DNA from 4 places in the Streptomyces sp. NPDC107581 genome. Region 3 is predicted to be linked to each of the others. Evidence: riboswitches for the same ligand, from Rfam matches in the RefSeq annotation. Region 3 holds a riboswitch; each other region holds the start of a gene.

Region 1 (4,429 bases), on a different contig from region 3:
GACGTCGCGGGCGGAACCGGGGAACTGCTCGGCCGCGTCCTCGCCGCGCACCCGCGCCTGCACGGCATCCTGCTCGAACGCCCGCACGTCATCGAGGCCGCCCGCCGCGCTCTCGACGCTGCCGGCTGCGGCGAGCGGTGCACCTACCGGACGGGCGACTTCTCCGACGTACCGCCCGGCGCGGACGTCTACATCCTCTCCCGCGTCCTGCACGACTGGGACGACGAGCGTTGCCGCGAGATCCTGCGGCACTGCTCCCGGGCGATGCCCGCCCACGCCGATCTGCTCATCGTCGAGCGGGTACTGCCCGCCGACGGCTCGGCCTCACTGGCCACCGCGTGGAACCTCCACATGATGTGCAACGTCGGCGGGCGGGAACGACGCGCCGACCACTACGCGCACCTGCTCGACGACGCGGGGCTCGCGCTCGTGGGCCGCTCGCCGCTGCCCCTGGACGGCAGCGTGCTGCATGCCCGCAAGGCTGCCGTCCCGCAGCCCGTACCGGCCCCCGGCGCCTGCCGGACCGATCCGGGCGTGCTGAGCGGACGCACCGGCCCTCAGTAGCCGCCCAGGAGGGCCCGTACCCTGCGCAGGGCCTCCGGGCCGGCGGAGCTGTGCCAGCGGGACGGGTCGGCGGGGCGGCGTCCCCACAGCAGCAGGACGCGTACGGCCGCGTCGCTCTCGATCGTGGCGGGGCCCTCGGGGGCGGCCAGCCGGATGCTGCCGCCCCCGCCGTCGGCGCTCACCACGATGTCGTCCGCACCCGGCGTACGCAGGCGGCCCTCGACCCGTTCGCCGGGGCCCAGATCCAGGCCGGCCCGGCCGCGGGCCAGCAGCGGCCGGCCGACCGACACCACGCTGTGCTCCGTCATCCACGGTTCGCTGAGCGCCCGCACCGCCGTGCGGTCGTCGCCGGTCAGGTCCCAGCGGTGCAGGATCAGCTCCTCACGCATGTGCTCCGCGAAGAAGGGGACCTTCACGGTCCGGCCGGTCCACGTCACCTCGGTGTCCGGGGACAGGTCCCGCGCGGCGGCCGCGGCGACCTCGGCGAGCCGCTCACAGCGGCCCATGAACGCCGCCCACAGCTCGGAGTCGGACATCCGGCGGTAGGGCTCCTCACGCCCGAAGCCCCTGGTCTCCACGGGCGTTCCCGCGTGGAACGCCCGGAGCACCCGGGCCAGTTCCTCGGCATTGCCCGTCTGGTGGGCCAGGATGTCCCGCACCGTCCACGCCTCGCACCATGTGCCGTCGTCGGGCCGCCGTGCCTGCACCGCGTGGAGGAACGGTGCCAGCTCCGGCAGGGTCTCGTCGACCAGAGTCCGAATCATGCGCCATGGGTTCCTGGCCGGACCGGCGGTCAAACCAGCGACGGGCGTCCGCACGGGGGATCCCCTCCCGCCGTTCGCCCTCGGCCACGCCCCGCCGGCCCTCACTCCCCGAGGGCACCGGTGAGCGTGGTGGGCCTGCACCGCCGGGCCGGTGACATCGCCGCCGGCGGCGTACGCCCCGGTGACCCGCCGGGCGACCCGGCCGGGCCGCACCCCGGGTGCGTCACTGGCTGACGAGGTCCAGCGGATGGTGCGGGTCGCGCGGGCACACAGCGATGGTGAGGCGGCCGCGGCCCGGTGAGACCTCGGTGGGGTCGTTGGCCCACAGGGCGTCAGAGTTCTGCTGGTCCTCGACGCAGACCAGCCGCCACACCTCGTCCGCCGAGGCGGCGGGTTCGAAGTGCCGGGTGAGACCGGTGTCGGGGTCCTGCACGGTCAGCACGTAGCTGCTGCCGCGCGTGACATAGGTGAGCGGCAGCCGCACGCCCTCGGAGAACCCTGAGGGGAGCCGGTCCCACTCGCTCGATCCGTTCGGCGGAGCGGCCCGTTCCGCCTCGGCGGGTGCGGCACCTCCCGGCGATGGGATGATGGCCGGTGACAAGGCGACGGCGGTCCGAGGAAGCCGGTGTGAATCCGGCGCGGTCCCGCCACTGTGATCGGTGAGCGAGTTCCGACGGGCCACTGTCCGCGAAGGGCGGGAAGGCCGGGACGAGCGACGACCCGAGAGCCAGGAGACTCACGCGGTCGCCACCTCGACGGACACCGGGGCGGATCTCCCCGGAGGAGGGGTGGTGCGGCATGCCCGAGAGGCCGGCCGTGGAGACGTGCGGTGACGAGGGGAGCCCGCGGGGGGCCGGCCCGGCGCCGTGCCGCGTCGTCGTGTGCCGCGACTGCTGCTGCGGCACTCCCAAGGTGACCGGAGTCGATCACGCGGAGCAGACCGCACGGCTGCGTGCGGAGGTGCCCGTGCGCATCTCCGCCTGCCTCGACGTGTGCGAGCAGGCCAACGTCATCGTCGTGCAGCCCTCCGCCGCCGGCCGGGCCGCGGGGGGACGGCCGGTCTGGCTGGGGCTGGTCAACGACCCCGACGCGACCGGGGACATCACGCACTGGGTGCGCGCGGGCGGCCCCGGTGTCGCCCCCCTGCCGGAGATCCTCGGCCTCTACGCCTTCACACCGCCGCGGCTCGTCCGGGCTTCCCGGGACCGCGGCGGGTCCGGCCCCCGCTGAGCCCCGTACCCGTGCGCGCCGGTGAAGAGGTTCGCCGGCGCGCACGGGTACTCGGTGGTGGTCCGTATGCTCCAGGGGCACGGCGGCCACGTCCGCCTCGCGTGTACGGAACCGAGAAGACCGTCCGTGACCTGCGACCTCGGCAGGGCGCGCGGGCGGCAGCACGGAACACGGGGCGCGGCGCAGGCCACCGGATCCTGGAAGGGACCGACGAGATCATGCGTGGCATCGTGGCCCGCAGCCTGACGGAGGCACACAGATGACCGGTACCGAAGAGCCCGTCCTCCTGCACACCGCGGGGCGGGCCGCCCACATCACTCTCAACCGGCCCGAGGCCCTCAACGCGCTGTCCCACGCGATGGTGCGCCGCATCGACGAGGCCCTGACCGCCTGGGAGCACGACCCGGCCGTGGAGACCGTCGTCATCACCGGGGCGGGCGAGCGCGGCCTGTGCGCGGGCGGCGACATCCGTGCCGTCCACGACGACGCCCGGGACGGCGACGGCACCGCCTCCGCCGCCTTCTGGCGCGACGAGTACCACCTCAACGCCCGCATCGCCCGCTACCCCAAGCCCTACGTCGCCGTCATGGACGGCATCGTCATGGGCGGCGGCGTCGGCATCTCCGCACACGGCAGCGTCCGGATCGTCACCGAACGCTCGCGGATCGCCATGCCCGAGACCGGCATCGGCTTCGTACCGGACGTGGGCGGCACCTATCTGCTCGGCCTCGCCCCGGGCGAACTGGGCACCCACCTCGCGCTGACCGGCGCGCAGATCGGCGCCGCCGACGCGCTGCTGTGCGGGCTCGCCGACCACTACGTGCCGTCCGCCGCGCTCCCGCAACTGGTCGCCGGCCTCGCCGACCTGCCCGTACGGCAGGTGCTCGCCCGGCATGCGCGGCCGGCGCCCCCGGGAGAGCCGGCCGCCCGGCGCGAGTGGACCGACGCCTGCTACGCCGCCGGCACGGTGGAGGAGATCGTGCGGCGGCTGTTCGCCCACGGCGACCCGGCCGCGAAGGAGACGGCGGAGACCCTGCTCACCAGGTCCCCGACCGCCCTGAAGGTCACCCTGGCCGCGCTGCGCCGGGCCCGGCGGCTCGGCTCGCTGGAGCGCGTGCTCGACCAGGAGTACCGCGTCTCCTGCGCGGCCCTGGGCATGCCCGACCTGGTGGAGGGCGTCCGCGCCCAGATCATCGACAAGGACCGCACCCCGCGCTGGTCGCCGGCGACCCTCGCCGAGGTCACCGAAGCCGACGTGGAGCGCTTCTTCGCCCCCCTCGGCGACCGCGAGCTGGGGCTCGCCGGGCCCGGCTCCGCCCCGGAGGCGGCCGGCTGAACGGGCCCGGCCGCCGTGCTGTGGCGGTTCCGACTGCCGTGCTGTGGCGGTTCCGTCTGCCGGCCCTCGCCATCCAGGCCGTCCTGTGGGGCGGATCCGGGCTGCTCTTCGGGGAGTTGGCCGAGCGGCAGTTCACCCCCAAGCCCGCCGCGGCTCCGTCCGGGCGGACGGTTCCCGCCAGGTGTCCGGCCGTACGCCGCTGGTGGTCAGCCGGAAGGCCTCCCTGGCCCAGGCCAGGTACCCGGCGGGGTCGTCGCCGGCGTGCGGACAACGGGCCGGGGGCGGGAGGCGCAGCCAGTACCCGGCGGGGTCGTCGCCGGCGTGCGGACAACGGGCCGGGGGCGGGAGGCGCCGCACTTGCGCTTCCCGCCCCTCCCCTGTGAGCAACGGCCGGATCCCTCGGCCGGCCGCTGCCGCCCGGGCCCCTCAGCCCGGGCGCGCCAGTCCCCTCAGGCCTGGCCGTACACGTGGAACCCCCGCCCGGTGCTGCGGCCGAGCAGCCCCGCCTCGACCATCCGCCGGAGCAGCGGGGGAG
Region 2 (4,429 bases), on a different contig from region 3:
GCGCTGCGGGCGCCGCCCAGGGAGCAGGCGGCGATGCCCAGGCGGCCACCGTTCAGGCCGTTCATCGCGATGCGGAAGCCGTCACCCTCCTGGCCGAGGAGCCGGTCGGCCGGCAGGCGTACGCCGTCCAGGACGACCTGTCGGGTGGGCTGGGCGTTCCAGCCCATCTTGCGCTCGTTCGGCCCGAAGGTGACACCGGGGTCGTCCTTGCCGACGATGAAGGCGGAGACGCCGTCGGCGCCGCTGCCGCCGGTGCGGGCCATCACCACATACAGCTGGGAGGCGCCCGCGCCGGAGATGAACTGCTTGACGCCGGTCAGGACCCAGTGGTCGCCGTCGCGGACGGCCCGGGTGGTGAGGGCCGCCGCGTCCGAGCCGGCACCCGGCTCGGTCAGGCAGTAGCTGGCGAGGTCCTCCATGGCGCACAGGCGGGGCAGCCAGCGCTCGCGCTGGGCGTCGTCGCCGTAGCGGTCGATCATCCAGGCGACCATGTTGTGGATGGAGAGGTAGCCGGCGATGGACGGGCAGCCGGAGGCCAGCGTCTCGAAAACGAGGACGCCGTCGGCCCGGCTGAGGCCGGAGCCGCCGGCCTCCTCCCGGACGTAGACGCCGCCGAGGCCCAGCCCGGCCGCCTTGCGCAGCACGTCGACGGGGAAGTGCTTGTCCCGGTCCCAGTCCAGGGCGTGGGGTGCGAGATGGTCCTGGGCGAAGTCGAGGGTGGTCTCCACGAGGGCCTGCTGGTCCTCGGTGAGCAGGGTGGTGGTCATACGGCACTCAGCCCATCGTGGGGATCGTGAAGCTCGCGCCCTCGCGCAGACCGGCCGGCCAGCGGGAGGTGACGGTCTTGGTGCGGGTGTAGAAGCGGATCGCGTCCGGGCCGTGCTGGTTCAGGTCGCCGAAGCCGGAGCGCTTCCAGCCACCGAAGGTGTGGTAGGCGACGGGCACCGGGATGGGCACGTTGACGCCGACCATGCCGGTGTTCACCCGCCGGGTGAAGTCCCGGGCGGTGTCGCCGTCCCGGGTGAAGATGGCGACTCCGTTGCCGTAGGTGTGCTCGCTGGGCAGACGCAGGGCCTCTTCGTAGTCGGCCGCGCGCACGACACTCAGGACCGGGCCGAAGATCTCCTCCTGGTAGATGCGCATGGCGGGGGTGACCCGGTCGAAGAGGGAGGCGCCGGCGAAGAAGCCGTTCTCGTGCCCGGGCAGGACGAAGTCACGTCCGTCCACGACCAGTTCCGCTCCCTCCTCGACGCCGAGGTCGACATACGAGCGGACGCGATCCACGGCGTCCGGGCCGACCAGCGGGCCGAAGTCCGTCTCGGGGTCGTCGCTGCGGCCGATGCGCAGGGTGGCGATGCGCTCCTTGAGCCGGGCGACCAGTGCGTCGGCGGTGTCCTCGCCGACCGGGACAGCGACCGAGATCGCCATGCAGCGCTCGCCCGCCGAGCCGTATCCGGCGCCGATCAGCGCGTCCACCGCCTGGTCGAGGTCGGCGTCGGGCATCACGATCATGTGGTTCTTGGCGCCGCCGAAGCACTGTGCGCGCTTGCCGTGGGCGGCGGCGGTGGCATAGACGTGCGCGGCGACCGGCGTGGAGCCCACGAAGCCGAGGGCGGCCACGCGAGGGTCTTCGAGAAGGGTCTCGGCCGCTTCTCCCGCGCCGTTGACGACGTTGAGGACCCCGGGCGGAAGACCGGCCTCCAGGAAGAGTTCCGCGAGTCGCAGCGGTACGGACGGGTCGCGCTCGGAGGGTTTGAGGATGAAGGCGTTGCCGCAGGCCAGTGCGGGGGCCGCCTTCCACAGGGGGATCATCGCGGGGAAGTTGAAGGGCGTGATGCCGGCGACCACACCGAGGGGCGCGCGCAGGGAGTGGACGTCGATGCCGGTGCCGGCGTTGTCGGTGAACTCGCCCTTGAGGAGGTGCGGGATACCGGCGGCGAACTCCACGACCTCCAGGCCGCGCTGAAGGTCCCCGTGCGCGTCGGCGATGGTCTTGCCGTGCTCGGCGGAGAGCAGTCGGGCGAGCGCGTCCTTCTCGTTCTCGACGAGTTGGAGGAAACGCAGGAGGACCCGGGCCCGGCGCTGCGGGTTCCAGGCTCCCCACTCGCGCTGTGCCTCGGCGGCGACGGCGATCGCCGCCTCGGTCTCGGCCCGGTTCGCGAGGGGCACATGGGCCTGCACCTCACCGGTGTTGGGGTCGTACACCTCGCCGTAGGACCCCGACGTTCCCGGGGTGTGCTTGCCACCGATGAAGTGGGTCAGCTCACGCACGTCGGTGGGATCGTTCGGACGGATCATGGGGCCTGCTCTCGTCAGGTGAGGGTGATCCGGGATGGCGCGCCGGACCGGCACGCGTGGACGCGGTGGCGTACACGGACGTGTGGAAGCGGCGCGAGAACGCGTATGGCGTGCGAACCGTCAGGCGGTGACGACGGGAATGCGACCTGCGTGACGCCTACGGCGGAGTCCGCCGGGATCGTGGATGCGCACCGGTGCCATGCGTGTCAGCTCCATCCTCGTGGAAAACACGGAACATCCCACGGCCGGTATCCTGACTCCCGGATCAGCGCGCGCCGTCCGCCTTCCCGACATCCAGCTCGTCAGTGGCGTCCTGCTCGACGGCGTACTCCCCGGTCACAGTGGCGGGACCGTGCCGGAATCACACCGGCTTCCCTGCACCGCGGGCCTACCCCTCGACTATATAGTTGGACGTCCTAGTAAATCCAGTGGTGCAATCAGGCCGCACGCGCTGGGCGCCGGTGTCGAAGGCTCACCGGGGCGCCGCGAAACGCACCGGCGCCCCGAGCCGGACGCGTGGGACGGCCTGCCGGAGGGTCGTCGGTGCCGCCGTCGTCTCGCCAGGACGTGCCGTATCCGCGACCCCGCACGGCACGTCCCGGGTGCGGGGGTCATTGCCGCCCGTACGTCCAGGACGCCCACAGCCGAGCGTAGGTGCCACCCGCCGACCGGAGTTCGTCGGGCCGCCCCCGTTCGACCAGCCGGCCGTTGTCCATCACCACCACGACATCGGCCGTTGCCGCCTGCGAGAGCCGGTGCGCCACCACGACCACGGTGCGGCCCTCGGACACCGCCAGGGCCGCCCGGTCGAGGGACTGGGCCGTGTCACTGCCGGCCTCGGCCGTCGCCTCGTCCAGCACGAGCACCTCGGGGTCGAGCAGCAGGACACGGGCGAGGGCGAGTTGCTGCACCTGGCGGGCGGACAGCCGGGCGCCACCCCGGCCGACTACGGTGTCGACGCCGTCCGGCAGCGCCGCGGTCCAGTCCGCGGCGCCGACGACGGCGAGCGCGGCCCCGATCTCCTGCTCCGACGCCTCCCGGCACGCCAGGCGGAGATTGTCGGCCACCGTGCCGGGGAAGATGTGGTGCTCCTGCGTGACCAGTACGATCCTCCGCTCGCCGTGCGCCGCGGGGCGGGCGAGGTCGCCGGTGGGGACGCCGTCGAGCGTGACGCTGCCCGCGTACGGCGGGCGCATCCCGGCGATCAGCGTCGCCAGGGTGGACTTGCCCGATCCGCTCGCGCCGACGACGGCCAGGCGCTGCCCGGGGCGGATGTCGAGGTCGATGCCGTGCAGTACGTCGGGGCCCTCGCCGTACCGATGGCGGACGTCACGCACGGCGATCCCCTCCCCCGACCGGCGAGGAGTGGGCCCGGAGTGCCGGTCGGGTGCCGGTACGGTCAGGGTGACCCCGACGATCCGGGCAAGCGCGGCGGTCGCCTGCTGCACGCTGTCGAAGGTGCCGAGCAGTGTGTTCACTGGATCGAACAGCCCGGCGAAGAACAGCGCCGCCGTGGTCGCGGCGCCGACGTCGGCGCGTCCGGTGCGGACCAGGGCCCAGGCCACGAGGAGGATCGCGCTCAGGCCGGTGAACTCGGCGATGTTGAGCCGGCCGTAGAAGCGGGTCGCCGCCCGGGTCGCCCGGAACTCGTACGACATCGCCTCCGTCGAGGCCGCCTCCACACCGGCGTGCCGGCCCGGGCCCAGGCGCAGGGCGCGCAGGGTGGGCAGCGCGGTGAAGGCGCCGAGCAGTGCCGAGGTGCGGCGTCCCTCCGCGGTCCGGCCGGCCGCGTAGAGAGGCCGGGAGGTGCGCAGGTACCAGCGCAGGGTGTGCGCCTGGAGGGGCACCGCGAGGAGTCCGGCGACGGCGAACCGCCAGTCGAGCGCGGCCAGTCCGACAAGTGCGGCGAGGATGGTGAGCGCCGCCCCGGCGAAGTCCCCCAGTGCGCCGGTGGCTGCGTTCGAGACGCGTTCGGTGTCGCCGGAGAGCCGGGCGACCAGGTCGCCGGTGCCGCCCGCCTCGACGACGTCCACGGGCAGGGCCAGCGCCGAGACGACGGCGTCCTCGCGCAGCCGGCCCGTCACCGTCAGGACGACCCGCGCCAGCAGTACGGTGGCGGCCCACGCGGTCA
Region 3 (4,429 bases):
CGGAGATGTCGATGCCGAGCACGTCCGTGGCGCCGCGCCGCTTGAACTCCCGGCTGTAGAAGCCGGTGCCGGAGGCCAGGTCGAGGACCGACTTCCCGCGCACCTCCCCGACCATGGCCAGGAAGCTGGGCACCACCGCGTACCGCTCCAGCGGCAGGGCCTTGAACCCCTCGAACGCCTCACCGATCTCGTCGTACTGCTGCGCACTCACTGTGCTGTCCTCCCCGTGTTCCGTCACGTTGCCGGCCACGGCCTCCCCTCTCCGGGGCCCTTCGTGGCCTGTGGCTGGCAGTCTCTACGGACTACGGCAGGCGGTCGTACTGGCAGAAGCCACGAAGAACAGGACTCCCTCCCGGCCTCCTGTACAGGTGGTCGTGCGGCTCCGGTGGAGGACGGACACCCTCGGTGCGGCCTCCGGGATCCTCTTCGCGCGCCTCCGCCGTGCAGGTGGTGGCGCAGGGAATGGTCCGGATCTCGACCGAGGCGGGCCCGCGCACCGCGGCCGGCCTGCCCTTGGCCCCGTTCCTCGATCGATCGCCGGCACCAGCTGCCAGGTCTTCCATTTGGTCTATACCGGTGTGCCCTTGTGTCGAGGGTTGAGGCGAGGGTGTTTATCCCGCTCTCTCCGGGTCACGCGACCTTGTGGGAACGAGGTGCCGGCCGGGACCGTCCACACCGCGTCTGTGCGGCGTGCGGCGCAGTGAGAGCGGCAGCCGCACCTCGCCGATCGGACGTCGATGCCCGAGGACGCGGCGTCACTGCTGACGCATCACGAAAGGCAGACTCATGACGGAGATCCGACCCGCCACCACGAGCGATTCCGGCGCACCGGTGGAGAGTGACGAACACTCGCTCACCGTGGGTCCCGGGGGACCGATCCTGCTGCAGGACGCCTACCTGATCGAGCAGATGGCGCAGTTCAACCGGGAGCGGATTCCCGAGCGCCAGCCGCACGCCAAGGGAAGCGGCGCCTTCGGCTCCTTCGAGGTGACCCACGATGTCAGTGCCTGCACGAAGGCGGCCGTGTTCCAGCCCGGCACCCGCACCGACCTGGTCATCCGCTTCTCGACCGTGGCCGGCGAGCGCGGCAGCCCGGACACCTGGCGTGATCCTCGCGGCTTCGCGGTGAAGTTCTACACCGGCGAAGGCAACTACGACATGGTCGGCAACAACACTCCGGTGTTCTTCGTGAAGGACCCGATGAAGTTCCAGCACTTCATCCGGTCCCAGAAGCGTCGTGCCGACAACAACCTGCGTGACCACGACATGCAGTGGGACTTCTGGACGCTCTCCCCTGAGTCCGCCCACCAGGTCGCCTGGCTGATGGGAGACCGGGGCATTCCGCGGACCTGGCGCCACATGAACGGCTACACCTCCCACACGTACATGTGGATCAACGCCGACGGCGAGCGGTTCTGGGTGAAGTACCACTTCAAGACCGATCAGGGCATCGAATTCTTCACCCAGCACGAGGCCGACCAGATGGCCGCGGCCGACACGGACTACCACATGCGGGACCTCTTCGAGCACATCAGGGACGGTGATTACCCCAGCTGGACCCTGTACGTCCAGGTCATGCCGTACGAGGAAGCCGCGGGATACCGGTTCAACCCGTTCGACCTCACCAAGGTGTGGCCGCACGGGGACTACCCGCTGATCCCGGTCGGCCGCATGACGCTCGACCGTAACCCCACCGACAACCACGCTCAGATCGAACAGGCGGCGTTCCAGCCCAACAACTTCGTCCCCGGCATCGGACCGAGCCCGGACCGCATGCTGCTGGCCAGGCTGTTCTCCTACGCGGACGCCCACCGCCACCGCATCGGCGCCAACTACCAGCAGCTTCCCGTGAACGCCCCCGTCGTCGACGTCCACACGTACTCCAAGGACGGGGCGATGGCCTACCGGAACACGACCGACCCGGTGTACGCCCCGAACTCCAAGGGAGGCCCCACGGCGGACACGGAGCGTTACGGATCCCCGCCCAGCTGGACGGCCGACGGCGAGATCACCCGCGCCGCCTACGTCTCCCACTCGGAGGACGACGACTGGGGGCAGCCCGGCACCATGGTGCGCGAGGTCCTGGACGACGCCGCCCGTGACCGGCTGGTCGACAACGTCGTCGGACATCTCCTCGACGGAGTGAGCGAACCCGTCCTCGAGCGTGCCTTCGCCTACTGGTCGAACATCGACGAAACCATCGGCAAGCGCATCGCCGACGGCGTACGGGCCAAGGCCGACGAGAAGGACCCCAAGGCTGCCGAACAGGGCAACCCGGCCCGGAGCTCCATGCAGCACAAGGCTTGAGAGGCTCGACCGGCCCTGGGGGCGAGGGCGACTCACGGGACGCCGGGTGTGTCGGGTGACTGCCGGCCTCAGGCCGTGGCCTCGGGCGGAAGAGCAGCGGAGTCGGGCAGCGCCGCCGTGCCGGGGTCGGTCGGCTAACCTGGTCCGGCCGTGGTGCTCGGGAAGACCGGTGCACCGTGTCCGATCAGTTCGGACACGGGAGTCCGGAGCGGCCCTCGCCACTGTGATCGGGAAGTCTTCGCACCATTCCTGCTCCTCGCCGGGAGCAGGCGGCCACTGGGCGCATGCCGCGCCTGGGAAGGCCGGGCGGCGCGGACGTTCGACCCGTCAGCCAGGAGACCGGCCACGGCACCGTACGACGACCCGTCCACGAGGTGCTGGAGAGGCTGCCCGACATGACCCTGCCCGAAAACCCCGCCCCGCCGTCCTCGGACACCGGAATACCGGCCACGCATTCGCTGCGGTGGGAGCGCCGTGACTGGCTTCGCACCGGCGGTCTGCTCGCCGTCATCGCGGCCCTGCACGTCGTGGCCTTCATGATCCTGATCATGCTGGTCGCCCCGAACCACTACACGGTCGGCAAGCAGGTGTTCGGTGTGGGACTCGGCATCACCGCCTACACCCTGGGCATGCGGCACGCCTTCGACGCCGACCACATCGCGGCCATCGACAACACCACCCGCAAGCTCATGGCGGACGGCAAGCGCCCGGTGTCGGTCGGGTTCTGGTTCGCGTTGGGGCACTCGACGATCGTGGTCGCGATGGCCACCCTCATCGCCGCCGGCGCCCGGGTGACCGGCACCCTGCTCAACGAGAACTCCGACGCCCATGTGACGCTCGGCCTGATCGGCACCACCGTCTCCGGCACCTTCCTCTACCTGATCGCGGCCCTCAACCTGGTCGCCCTCACCGGGATCTACCGGGTCTTCAAGGCCATGCGCGCCGGTGAGTTCGACGAGCACGAGCTGGAGAAGCACCTCGACAACCGCGGCTTCATGAACCGCATCCTGGGCCGGTTGACGAAGTCCATCACCCGGCCCGGCCAGATGTACCCCGTAGGCGTCCTGTTCGGGCTGGGCTTCGACACCGCCACCGAGGTCGCCCTGATGGTCATGGCCGGCTCCGGCGCCGCCGCGGGGCTGCCCTGGTACGCGATCCTGTGCCTGCCCCTGCTGTTCGCCGCGGGTATGAGCCTGTTCGACACCCTCGACGGCTGCTTCATGAACTTCGCCTACCACTGGGCGTTCTCCAACCCGGTCCGCAAGGTCTACTACAACCTCACCATCACCGGCCTCTCCATCGCGGTCGCCTTCATCATCGGCACCATCGAGCTCGTCAGCGTCCTGCACGACAACCTCGGCCTCCAGGACGGGATCACCGACTGGATCTCCGGCATCGACCTGGACAACGTCGGCTACATCATCGTCGGTCTCTTCGTCGTCGTCTGGGCCTGCGCCATCGCCTACTGGCGCCTGGCGGGCGTCGAACACCGCTGGAACGCGAAGACCGCCGAAGCCGACTGACGCGGCCACAGCCGTACCGCGCGTTCACTTCTGCGCCGCCGACCTCTCCATGGCGTTGCACGGCAGCGGTGGGCCTGTTGGCCTGCCATCGGTGCGCGGGAGGCCGGTGCGGACGCCGGCGGCGCTGAGGTGGGTGTCGGTCGTCGCGCTGGATTCCGCCGGCATCAGCGGCGTCGCAGCGACGGGTCGAGCAGAGCGGGCGGGGTGTCGTTCTTCTCGTGCGCGGCGAGGTCGGTGCCGGGAGCCACGATTCCGTCGATCGCATCGAGCACGTCGGCGGGAAGCACGGTGTCGGCGGCGGCGAGCTGGGAGTGGAGGTGCTCCAGTGTGCGGGGGCCGATGAGCGCGCTGGTCACGGCCGGATGCGCGGTCACGAAGCCGAGCGCGAGCTGGATCACGGTCAGGCCGGCCTCGTCGGCCACCTTCACCAACTGCTCCACGGCGTCGAGCCTGGCCCAGTTGGACGGAACGGTGAGGTCGAAGCGCTGCGGCATGAACGCCGACCGGCTGGTGGTGATGTCCCGGCCCGCGCGGATCGCCCCCGACAGCCAGCCCGAGGCCAGCGGGCTCCACACCAGCACACCCATCCCGTACTCCTC
Region 4 (4,429 bases), on a different contig from region 3:
GTACGAGTTGACCTGCAGGAACTCACCGGACAGGGTCTCGCGCTTGAACAGATTGGAGACCTGCGGCTCGATGCACTCGTACACGCCCGCGATGGAGGCGATGGTCGCGGTCGGGGCGATCGCGAGGAGCAGCGAGTTGCGCATGCCGACCGAGGCGATCCGCTCGCGCAGGGCCGCCCAGCGCTCGGGCCAGTTCAGCTCGGCGTCGTAGTGGTCGGGGTGCAGCACACCCTGCGCCGTACGGGTCTTCTCCCAGGCGGGCAGCGGGCCGTTGCGCTCGGCGAGGTCGGCGGAGGCCTCGTACGCGGCGAGCATGATGCGCTCGGCGATCCGCGTGGACAGGGCCTTGGCCTCGGGGGAGTCGAAGGGCAGGCGCAGCTTGAAGAAGACGTCCTGCAGCCCCATCGCGCCCAGGCCCACCGGACGCCACCTGGCGTTGGAGCGGCCCGCCTGCTCGGTCGGGTAGAAGTTGATGTCGACCACGCGGTCCAGGAAGGTGACGGCCGTGCGGACCGTCTCGTCCAGGCGCTTCCAGTCGATGTCCCCGTCGCCCACGAAGGCGCCGAGGTTGACCGAGCCCAGGTTGCAGACCGCCGTCTCCCCGTCGTCCGTGACCTCCAGGATCTCCGTGCAGAGGTTGGAGGAGTGGACGACATGGCCCGCGGTCGCCGTCTGGTTGGCGGTCCGGTTGGCGGCGTCCTTGAAGGTCATCCAGCCGTTGCCGGTCTGCGCGAGGGTACGCATCATGCGGCCGTACAGATCGCGGGCCGGGATCGTCTTCTTCGCGAGCCCCGCGGCCTCCGCCCTGCGGTAGGCGGCGTCGAACTCCGCGCCCCACAGGTCGACCAGCTCCGGCACGTCGGCCGGGGAGAACAGCGACCACTGCGCGTCGGCGTTGACCCGGCGCATGAACTCGTCCGGGATCCAGTGCGCGAGGTTCAGGTTGTGCGTACGGCGGGCGTCCTCACCGGTGTTGTCCCGCAGCTCCAGGAACTCCTCGATGTCGGAGTGCCAGGTCTCCAGGTACACGGCCGCGGCACCCTTGCGCCGGCCGCCCTGGTTCACCGCGGCCACCGAGGCGTCCAGGGTCTTCAGGAACGGGACGATGCCGTTGGAGTGCCCGTTGGTGCCGCGGATCAGCGAACCGCGGCTGCGGATGCGGGAGTACGACAGACCGATGCCGCCGGCGTGCTTCGAGAGGCGGGCGACCTGGTGGTAGCGGTCGTAGATGGAGTCCAGCTCGTCCAGCGGGGAGTCCAGCAGATAGCAGGACGACATCTGCGGGTGGCGCGTGCCGGAGTTGAAGAGCGTGGGGGAGGAGGGCAGGTAGTCGAGTCGGCTCATGAGCCCGTAGAGCGCGGCGACCTCGTCCACGGCGTGGCTGCTGTCGTCCTCGGCGAGGCCCGCGGCGACGCGCAGCATGAAGTGCTGGGGCGTCTCGATCACCTGGCGGGTGATCGGGTGGCGCAGCAGATAGCGGCTGTGCAGGGTGCGCAGGCCGAAGTAGCCGAAGCGGTCGTCGGCGGTCCGGTCGATCAGGGAGTCCAGCCGGGCGGCGTGCAGCCGGACGAACTCCGCGGTCCGGTCGGCGACGAGACCCTCGCGGTGGCCCACGGTCACGGACTCGGTGAAGGACGTCACACCCTGCGAGGCGGCCTCCGCGCGGATGGAGAGGGTCAGCAGCCGGGCGGCCAGCCGGGAGTAGGCGGGGTCCTCGGAGATGAGGCCGGCGGCCGCCTCCGTGGCCAGCTCGCGCAACTCCGCCTCGTCGGCCCGGGCGGACCGGCCGCGCAGCGCGGCCGCGGCGACCCGGCCGGGGTCGGCGTCGGGGAGGTCGGCGGTCAGCTCGGTCAGGGTCCGCAGCAGTGCGGTACCGGGACCGTCGGTCTCCACCGCTTCGGTCGCCTGGATGACTGAAGCCGGGTCGGCTGGCGCGATGGTCACGTGGGGCTCTCCCTCGCTCGGCACGGGGCCTTGCGGAGGGCAGGGGGCAGCACGAGCGCGCACGGCGTCGCGTCCACCCGCCCACTCCACGAGGCCCGGACGTCTCAAGGCACCCGGACCGGACGGTCGGGCGCGCGCTGTCGGCAGGTCCTCGGACTGACACAGGCGTGCGGATGCACGCAAGTACACCGTTGCGGGACAGTTCCGGATTCGCACCGGATTCCCCTGCGACGACAGCGAGGATGAGCATACATCTAGTGCCGGGCTGTCACGTCACCCCCAGATGTTGTGTCGCCGTGGCTTCAGAGGGTCAACTCGCAGATGAGGAGAGTGATGTCGTCCAGGTGGGGCGCGGTTCCGGTCCCGTGCGGGTGTGCGAACGCGGGCACGGAACAGCGGGCCGCCGTGATGGTGGGCTCTCGGCGGCCCGCTGCAGGTTGTTCCGTGGCCGTCCGCGTCGGCGTGCGGCGCCCCCGCACGCCGACGCGGCCCCGCGCCCCCGGGTGCTTCAGTGGGCGCTTCCTGCGGTCGCGGGCGGAAGCTCGGCCCGGACCCCCGGCTCGCCCGCGTCGGCCGTGTAGTCCTCCGGGCGGGTCTGGTCGAGGCCCTCGGGGGCCTTCACGGCCTTCAGGACGACGGTCAGGACCACGGTGACCACCACGTTCATCACGAACGCGGTCAGGCCGATGTAGCCGATCTCACCGATGCCCGGGATGTCCTTGGCGCTGCCGCCGAAGTGCTTCTGGGTCGGGGAGGCGACCCCGTAGGCGGCGACCGTGCCGTACACCATGCCGACCGCCCAGCCGGCCAGCAGCGCCCAGCGGTGGAACCAGCGGGTGAACAGGCCGCCGACCAGCGCCGGGAAGGTCTGCAGGATCCAGATGCCGCCCAGCAGCTGGAAGTTGATGGCGACCGTTTTGTCCATGGTCAGGACGAAGACCAGCGCGCCGACCTTCACCAGCAGCGACACGAACTTGGAGACCTGGGCCTCCTGCTTCGGCGTGGCGTCCGGCTTGATGAAGTCCTTGTAGATGTTGCGGGTGAAGAGGTTCGCCGCCGCGATGGACATGATGGCCGCGGGCACGAGGGCGCCGATACCGATCGCCGCGAAGGCCACGCCCGCGAACCAGTCCGGGAACATGTCCTCGAACAGCTGTGGGATCGCCAGCTGCCCGTTGGTGACCTTCACCCCGGCCGCGATCGCCATGAACCCGAGGAGGGCCAGCAGGCCCAGCATCAGCGAGTACAGCGGCAGGATCGTGGTGTTGCGCCGGATCACCTCACGGCTCCTGGACGACAGCGTCGCGGTGATCGAGTGCGGGTACATGAACAGGGCGAGCGCCGAGCCGAGCGCCAGCGTGGCGTACGTCCACTGGCCCGCCTCCGGCGGGGCGAGCGCGCCGCGTGGCTTGCCCGTGGCCGGGTTGACCTGGCTGAAGGCGTGGCCGGCCTTGGCGAAGATGTCGTCGAACCCGCCGAGCTTCATCGGGATGTAGATGATCGCCACCGCGATCACGATGTAGATCAGCGCGTCCTTGACGAACGCGATCAGCGCGGGGGCACGCAGGCCCGAGGAGTAGGTGTAGGCCGCCAGCACGCCGAAGGCGATGAGCAGCGGCAGGTCCTTCACGAACCAGTTGGTGTTCTCCCCGCCGCCCACGCCCATCACGTCCAGCACCGCCTGGATGCCGACGAGCTGGAGCGCGATGTACGGCATCGTCGCGAGGATGCCGGTCAGCGCCACGGCCAGCGACAGGCCCTTGGAGCCGAACCGGCCGCGCACGAAGTCGGAGGTCGTCACATAGCCGTGCTTGTGGGACACCGACCACAGGCGCGGCAGGAACGTGAAGATCAGCGGGTAGACCAGGATCGTGTACGGCACCGCGAAGAAGCCGGCCGCGCCCGCCGAGTAGATCGCCGCCGGCACGGCGACGAAGGTGTACGCCGTGTACAGGTCGCCGCCGAGCAGGAACCAGGTGATCCAGGTGCCGAACGATCGTCCGCCCAGGCCCCACTCGTCCAGGGAGTGCTCGTTGTCGGCCCTGCGCCAGCGGGCGGCCAGGAAGCCCATGACCGTGACGGCCAGGAAGAAGAAGATGAAGACGCCGAGCGCGACGCCGTTGACGCCGGTCTTCACTTCGCCGCACCCCCGTTCGCGCCCTCGCGGGAGCGCTGGTCACGCCGCCACAGCTGGTAGGCCACCACCGTGAGCACGGTGGAGAGCGGCACCCACAGCATCTGGTACCAGTAGAAGAACGGGATGCCTATGAAGGCCGGGTCCGTCTTGGCGTACGAGCCGACCCACAGCATCGCCACGAAGGGTGCGACGAGACACAGGCCGATGATCACGCGAACCGGTGTCACGACCGGTGGTCTCACTTCAGGCGTTTCGGACATCCCACGGCTCCGTCCCCTCGCTGATCACCTGTGTAATGCGCAGGCAATCTAGGTGACGGTGTCGCGGCAGCGGAAGACCTCGTCCGTA

What was found. Region 3 has a riboswitch for cobalamin ahead of nicT (Nickel transporter NicT). Riboswitches for the same ligand answer to the same signal wherever they lie in the genome.
Region 1: another riboswitch for cobalamin. It lies ahead of ACZ7P3_RS40505 ((2Fe-2S) ferredoxin domain-containing protein); the one in region 3 lies ahead of nicT (Nickel transporter NicT).
Region 2: another riboswitch for cobalamin. It lies ahead of ACZ7P3_RS36945 (CoA-acylating methylmalonate-semialdehyde dehydrogenase); the one in region 3 lies ahead of nicT (Nickel transporter NicT).
Region 4: another riboswitch for cobalamin. It lies ahead of ACZ7P3_RS22860 (ribonucleoside-diphosphate reductase subunit alpha); the one in region 3 lies ahead of nicT (Nickel transporter NicT).

Annotation. Positions count from the first base shown of each region.
Region 1 is NZ_JBVKBH010000027.1:51,952-56,380, forward strand. It holds gene ACZ7P3_RS40490 (methyltransferase) at 1-564, shown strand, start outside; gene ACZ7P3_RS40495 (maleylpyruvate isomerase N-terminal domain-containing protein) at 558-1,328, opposite strand; gene ACZ7P3_RS40500 (hypothetical protein) at 1,552-1,812, opposite strand; cobalamin riboswitch at 1,944-2,066, shown strand; gene ACZ7P3_RS40505 ((2Fe-2S) ferredoxin domain-containing protein) at 2,127-2,558, shown strand; partial or broken gene ACZ7P3_RS40510 (hypothetical protein) at 2,559-2,821, shown strand; gene ACZ7P3_RS40515 (enoyl-CoA hydratase/isomerase family protein) at 2,818-3,894, shown strand; gene ACZ7P3_RS40520 (3-hydroxybutyryl-CoA dehydrogenase) at 4,344-4,429, opposite strand, start outside.
Region 2 is NZ_JBVKBH010000020.1:20,804-25,232, forward strand. It holds gene ACZ7P3_RS36940 (acyl-CoA dehydrogenase family protein) at 1-767, opposite strand, end outside; gene ACZ7P3_RS36945 (CoA-acylating methylmalonate-semialdehyde dehydrogenase) at 775-2,298, opposite strand; cobalamin riboswitch at 2,525-2,698, opposite strand; gene ACZ7P3_RS36950 (ABC transporter ATP-binding protein) at 2,910-4,429, opposite strand, start outside.
Region 3 is NZ_JBVKBH010000004.1:397,715-402,143, reverse strand. It holds gene ACZ7P3_RS11780 (class I SAM-dependent methyltransferase) at 1-211, opposite strand, end outside; gene ACZ7P3_RS11775 (catalase) at 787-2,307, shown strand; cobalamin riboswitch at 2,442-2,669, shown strand; gene nicT (Nickel transporter NicT) at 2,703-3,830, shown strand; gene ACZ7P3_RS11765 (aldo/keto reductase) at 3,995-4,429, opposite strand, start outside.
Region 4 is NZ_JBVKBH010000008.1:332,411-336,839, forward strand. It holds gene ACZ7P3_RS22860 (ribonucleoside-diphosphate reductase subunit alpha) at 1-1,944, opposite strand, end outside; cobalamin riboswitch at 2,070-2,194, opposite strand; gene mctP (monocarboxylate uptake permease MctP) at 2,453-4,081, opposite strand; gene ACZ7P3_RS22870 (DUF3311 domain-containing protein) at 4,078-4,341, opposite strand.